Linked DNA regions of Gloeobacter violaceus PCC 7421. The protein of the gene in region 2 binds, or shares a complex with, the protein of the main gene of each other region. Links are inferred from orthologs where the notes say so. Each region holds a gene or a part of one and is shown on either strand. Other genes may lie near its edges.

Evidence for each region.
Region 1: the proteins of accB (region 2) and accD are in contact, whole or in part, in a solved structure (PDB 8UXZ), measured with the Escherichia coli proteins. The link is inferred for Gloeobacter violaceus PCC 7421 from one-to-one orthologs.

What each region holds. Positions count from the first base shown.
Region 1 is NC_005125.1:1,720,004-1,723,309, reverse strand. Bases 260-3,248 are described here. They hold accD (acetyl-CoA carboxylase, carboxyltransferase subunit beta), read right to left. Parts: upstream 2,217-3,248; coding sequence 1,302-2,216; downstream 260-1,301. Other genes in these bases: GLL_RS08345 (LOG family protein), read right to left, coding at 2,309-3,248; GLL_RS08355 (DUF3067 family protein), read right to left, coding at 945-1,232; GLL_RS08360 (hypothetical protein), read right to left, coding at 347-835. Also shown: more of GLL_RS08345, read right to left, coding at 3,249-3,306.
Region 2 is NC_005125.1:1,365,657-1,368,698, reverse strand. What follows is about bases 92-2,816. They hold accB (acetyl-CoA carboxylase biotin carboxyl carrier protein), read right to left. Parts: upstream 1,829-2,816; coding sequence 1,355-1,828; downstream 92-1,354. Other genes in these bases: GLL_RS06665 (Uma2 family endonuclease), read right to left, coding at 2,583-2,816; efp (elongation factor P), read right to left, coding at 1,837-2,400; GLL_RS06680 (DUF6761 family protein), read left to right, coding at 1,104-1,358; GLL_RS06685 (bifunctional folylpolyglutamate synthase/dihydrofolate synthase), read left to right, coding at 92-1,028. Also shown: more of GLL_RS06685, read left to right, coding at 1-91; more of GLL_RS06665, read right to left, coding at 2,817-3,042. UniProt on the Escherichia coli protein: This protein is a component of the acetyl coenzyme A carboxylase complex; first, biotin carboxylase catalyzes the carboxylation of the carrier protein and then the transcarboxylase transfers the carboxyl group to form malonyl-CoA.

The DNA.
Region 1 (3,306 bases), 350 kb from region 2 along the record:
CACGGCATTTAAACTGCCTCACTCTCCGATACACTTGCAGCCCAACGACCAGCCAGCCCCATCGCCGCAGTCGACACGCGTCGTGCAGGCCCTGGAAGAATAAACCGATCCCACCCACCAAGCCTCGTTCCCAACCATGCCGCTAAGTCCGGGGGGTGTCGGGGGGGTGGCACCCCCTCGACGCGGGGAGGTTGGAGAGCGCGAGAGGGGAACCCGAAGGGGGTTCCGCCTCTCGCTCCACAGACTGTCGTGCCACACCAACCGCCGGGTGTCATGGCAAAAACCCTCGACCATCAAGGTTTCCAGACAACTTGCCGTCGTTGCCCGGGCAACGAAAAAAACCGCCCTAACCGCCGGTGCCTTCGAGCCGAGCGAGGGCTGCGCGGGCTTGCTCGGCTCCGGCCGCATCCCCTTCGGCTTCGAAGCGCTCCGCCGCCTGGCGCAGCATCCGGGTTGCCTCCTGCGTCGCGATGCCGCGCTCCAAAAAAAATAAACCCTGGGCCAGAAGCGCAGCACCGCCTGCCTGGCCTTCAAGCTGCACTAGCCCCGGTCTGCCGTCGCGAAAAAGAATCACATTGCCCTTTTCATTGGCGGCGTACCAGGCAAAGGAACCGCTCGCATCCTGAAAATGGTGCTCGGCGCGCTGAAGCCTGAAAGTGCTCACATAGCGGCTGTTGGCGCCGTAAAGATCCAAAAGCCGTCCACCTTCGCGCAGATGGGCCATCCCCATCCGACCGCCGCCCAGATCAACGGCATATTTGGGACGGGTCTCCGCCAACAAAGGCCATTGCAACAGCAAACACATCCCCAGGGCCAGGGCCAGCTTTTTTTGCATGGGATCATCCTTACCGAGCTGAAAGGTAGGGCTGAAGCGAAGTCGCTCCGCAAGCCCACTTCAACCGTCGCAAAGCGCCCTAAGCCCGATATGAAAAGCAGATGAGAGGTTATTCAGGCAGCTGTAAAGGCAGCGACACCGCCCGGCCGATGCGCGGCTTCTCGCGGGTGCGCTCCAAAAAGGCGATCACCTGCTCCTCGACACCCAGTTCGCGCAACTGCCGGCCAATGCGCTCGAGGTGTGCGTCGTACTGGGCTTCGCTCAGGGCAAAGGTTCCCTGCCCCAGGTAGCGCCACATCACCTGCAAATACAGGCGATCGCCGCGGCGAAATAGTCGAACGTCGTAGGGTCTTCCCCACTTGCGCTGCAGAAAATCCCGCAGTTGCGTGCCTGTCATCGCTGCATCAACCGTGGCCAACCTCAACGATAGCCGCCTTGCGCTCTGGGAGCTATATCCCGCCTGTGACTACTGTTGCTCCTGGGCAAGCGAAGCCTGGGGCGACGGGCGGTAGGCCTGCACCTGCCCCACCCCGTGCAGGCGCAGAATCCTGGCAAGCGTCGGGCGCAACTGGGCGCGCTCGACGATGCGATCGACAAATCCGTGTTTGAGCAAAAACTCCGCAGTCTGAAACCCTTCGGGCAATTTCTGGCGCAGAGTCTGCTCGATAACGCGGCGACCGGCAAAACCGATCGTGGCCTTGGGCTCCGCCAGGATAATGTCGCCCAGCATCGCAAAACTTGCCGTCACGCCGCCGGTAGTTGGGTTGGTGAGCACTGAGACGAACAGCTGCCGGTCGGAGCGGTGGTTCTGCAGTGCCGCACTGGTGCGGGCCATCTGTACCAGCGAGAGCACGCCTTCCTGCATGCGCGCCCCACCCGAGGCGCACACCAGAATCGCCGCCCGCCGCTCGGCGGTGGCCCGCTCGACCAGCCGGGTGATCCGCTCACCCACCACCGAGCCCATGCTGCCGCCCATGAACCGAAAATCCATCACTCCAAGGGCGATCGGCCGACCTTCGAGGGTGGCAAGCCCCGTGACGATGGCGTCGGAAAGCCCAGTCTTCTCGCGCGCCTGGGCGAGGCGCTCGGGGTAGCTCTTGATGTCGTTGAAGCCAAGCGGATCGTTGGCGAGCAGATGATCATCGGTGGAAACCCAACTGTCGGGGTCCACCAGTTGGGGGATACGCTCGGGAGCACCCACCCGCTCATGGTGACCGCAGGCCGGGCAGACGCACAAATTGAGCTGAAAATCTTTGGTGTAGTGCAGCGCAGCGCACGAAACGCACTTGGTCCAAAGACCGTCGGCGATCTCGCGCTGGCGCTCTTCTTTGCTGAGCCGGCCATTCTTGCGCCGGTCCTTAAACCATTCGATCAGATCCATAGAGTGCTCTCCAAAACCGGGCGCCAGTGTGAAAGCCGTACCGCGTCATTATACCTACTTTTGCAATGGCGTCCGGTTTGTCAACGGTGGTTTTACAGATTTGTACCGCAGCCGCCTCCGAGCCGCACCGCCGGGTCGGTGTGCAGATCCCGCGACGGTTCGTAATTGTTGATGGCGTCGATGAGCATGCGCAGGCGTCCGAAGCTCGCCCGGTCGAAGTGGAGCACCAGCCTGGGGAGCGGGTGGGCCTTGTCGTTTTCTTCGCGCGCGAGCGCCGGGCTTTTGGCGATCCGCCCTTGGTCGAGGATGTCGTAAAAGTGGTCGTTGAGCGATTCGACAAACCCGTCGGACAATTCCTGCTGCAAGCGAATGACCAGCTGCGAGCCCACGTAACGGCTGGAATGGTAGACGCGATAAAATTGACAGATGTGGTCGCAGGCAATGTCGATGTCGTCGGTGATCCGGTAGAGATTGACGTCGGCGGGCGAGATAAGGCCGCGGCCCAACAGCTGCGTGCGCAAATAGGCGTCCCAACTTTGCCAGTAGTCGCCCCCGGGCAGGTCGACCATCACCAGGGGCAGCATCGCCGCCTTGCCCGTCTGCAACAGCGTCAGCACCTCGAAGCACTCGTCCTGGGTACCCAGACCCCCCGGAAACAGGGCAAACCCGTCCGTCTCCCGCACAAAAAACAGCTTGCGGGTGAAGAAGTACTTAAAGTGAATCAGCTTGGCGTCGCCGTCGATGTGGGGGTTGGCTCCCTGCTCGAAGGGCAGACTGATGTTGAGGCCAAACGATTCTTCGGTGGAAGCCCCGGCGTTGCCCGCTTCCATCACACCGCCCCCGGCGCCGGTCACCACCATGAAACCGCGCTCCACCACCCGGTGGGCAAAGGCGCGGGCGTGCTCGAAGATGGCGGTGCCGGGGCCGGTGCGCGAGGAGCCGAAGATCGCCACTTTGCGGCGGTTGGCGTAGGGTGCAAAGATCCGAAACGCCTGCTCCATGTCCTGCAGGGCGTTGTTGATAATCTTCCAGTCGAGGCGGGTGCGCTCCGGAGCGTTGCTGATCTGCACAATCTGCTGCAAGGTCCGGG
Region 2 (3,042 bases):
CCCATTGCGAGCGGGCGGGGGTGCGCGTCGGCCTGCACACCTCGCCCTACCTGCAGGTGGCCACCGAAAAGATTCGCCTGGACGGCCAATACATCGGCGGGGCAGAATTTGCCGAACTAGTGGAATGGATCTGGCCCCATTTGGAAGCGTGGCGCGATCCGGCCCACCTGCGGCGGCGCTATGGGGCTGTCTCGCTGGTACTGGCGGCCGAGGCGATGCGGCGACACGGAGCGCAAGTGGGCGTCTTCGAGGTGGGTTGCGGCGGTCGCTTCGACCCGGTCAACGCCCTCGCAGCTCGGGCAGTGGCCATTACGACCGTGGGCCTCGACCATGTCGCGTTACTCGGGCCGACCCTTGCAGATATCGCCTGGCAAAAAGCGGGTCTCATCAAGAGCGCCGCGCCGGTAGTAACCGCCGCCCGCGGTTTACCCTTACAAATCATTCAACGAGAGGCGGCCAGCTACGGAGCGCCGGTGCGTTGCACACCCGCCGACAACGCCGCCCTTGCCGGGGCGCTTTTTGAAGTTTGCCGGGGGACGCCTGCCCCACGCCTGCCCCCGCAGGCAGTTCGCCTACCCGGCAGGCTGGAGCCGATGGGGGTGCAGCAGTGGGTCTGGCTGGACGGCGCCCATAACCCCGAGAAGCTGGCCTATCTGGTTCGTCAGCTGCACGGCAGACCGGCGGTCGTCCTGTTCGGCGCCCTTGCAGGCAAGTCGCACCGCCCGATGCTCAAGATTCTCTCGCGGTTGGCCCGCACGCTCGTACTGTGCCCGATCGAGGTACCCGGCAAACTCCCCACGGATCTCGCAGAACTGACCCGACAGGCACAGGAGTGGTTCGAGCGCGTCGAACCGGCCCCGAACCCGGAAGCCGCCCTGGCATTCGCTCTGCACCGGCGCCAACCCGACCAGATTGTCGTAGTCACCGGCTCGCTGTACCTGGTGGGCCGGTTGCGCTCGCGCTGGTATCCGGCTGAGCGGGTCGTCGAAGCGCGCAGCAGCTGGCCTCCCCGACTCGATGGGCCTTAGAAATTGTTTACAACCGGTTGCCGCCGGTGCCGCTTGGTGCAACGATCGTCGTGAGCGGCATCTTCTGGAATCACCATGTTGCAAGACCCCAAAACCATTCGCTACTACCAGCGGCTGTCCGACACCCTGGTAGAACTGTGGCGCCGTCGCTACCGCAGCGAGGAGTTGCGCCTGTTTTCCGAGGGCTTCATCACTGCCCTGCGCTACGGCCAAGAACTCGATCCCACGCAGATCATGCGGCTGGAGCAGGAGATAAGGGGCTTCCTGGCCAACTCCGACAATCTCGAGCCGCCGGAACTGCGGCCCCAGCCCGAAGAGGAGCGATCCTAGACCGGCTCCAGGCGCATCAGCTTCTGGCCGTATTCGATCGGTTCGCCGTTTTCGACCAGAATCTCGACCACGCGGCCGGCGGCCTCGCTGTCGATGGTGTTCATCAACTTCATCGCCTCGATGATGCAGACGGTCTGACCGACGCGCACGACATCGCCCACCTCCACGAAGTTGGCGGCGTCCGGCGATGGAGCGCGGTAGAACGTGCCGACCATCGGGGACACCACGTCGATCGTCGGTCGATCGGGTGTGGCGGGGGGTGCAGGGGGTGGGGCCGGCGCCTCGTTTACCACGGGTGCCGCCGGGGCGACCGGGGCCGGTGGACTGCCCACCCCGGTCTGGACGACGGTCTTGCCGCTTTCCTTGCGGATGGACAGGCGAAAGCCCTCCGCTTCGATGGTCAGTTCGGTCACATCCGTCTGGTTGAGGATGGCGAGCAGCTCGCGGATTTCGGAAAGATCGATGTTCACAGGCGGTCTCAGTTTTCCCGGCCGAGGTAAGAGTTGTCGCGGGTGTCGATTTTGATTTTCTCGCCAATGGTGATAAATAGAGGCACCATAACCTCAGCACCGGTCTCGACTTTGGCGGGCTTGGTGCCGCCCTGGGCGGTGTCGCCCTTGACGCCCGGGTCGGTCTCGACCACTTGGAGGACGACCGTGTTGGGCAAATCGACGCCGATCACCCGTTCCTGCCACTTGAGAATCGAGACGCTCATGCCCTCTTTGAGGTATTTGGCGCCGTCGCCGAGCGTCTCGCGGGTGAGCGCTTCTTGCTCATAAGATTCCATGTCCATGAAGACGTACTCGTTGTCGCCCTGGGGGTAGACAAACTGCATGTCGCGCTTTTCGACCACCGCCTGGGGCAGCGTCTCGCCGGCTCTGAAGGTCCGTTCGTTGACGTTGCCGGTCATGACGTTTTTGAGCTTGGTGCGCACGAAGGCCGATCCCTTGCCCGGTTTGACGTGCAAGAATTCGATCACCCGCCAGACCTGGCCATCGAGTTCGATGGTGGTGCCGGTTCGAAAATCGTTGCTTGAGATCATGAATACGCCGGGGTAAAAGGGCCGTTCTAATTAAACTTGAGCCTCCGGTCCCCGTCAACGTGTACACGCGTGGTGAACGGGGCACCGGTGCAATCATCCCAGACAGGTTCAAGTCGGCCCTTTTCGTTGCGCACGCTTCCCAAAATTTAGAAATATTTAGCTATGCGTTTTGCAATGCTTACTTAGTCTTGACCGGCGATTTGCCCGCGCACCCATTGGCGGAAGGCTTTGAGGGCCAGACGCGGTCCTTCACTCTGGGCCATGGCCAAAAACCGGGACAGGTTTTCCTTGAGCGGCAGGTCCGGGAAAGTGGGGCTTTGTTCTACCTCGATATACTCGCCCTCCCGTAGCACGTCGATGCGCAACCGCCCCGCCTCCAGACGCCACAGTTCGGGCACCCCCAGGGCACGGTACACATCGAGTTGGGTGCGGGAGGTGACATCGACTTCAATCGAGAGCTCGGGGGGCGGATCTCGCCCGAGGTCCAGGCACTGTTTGCCGACCATCGCAGCAAAGTTGCGGATGTAAAAACAATCGTCCGGCTCGAAGCCCTTGGCAAGATCCCGCCGCTTGAACGTGGTAGAGCCGAAGGAGACGTAATCGATTTCCAGTTCGTCCAACAGCACTTTGACCAGATCGCCC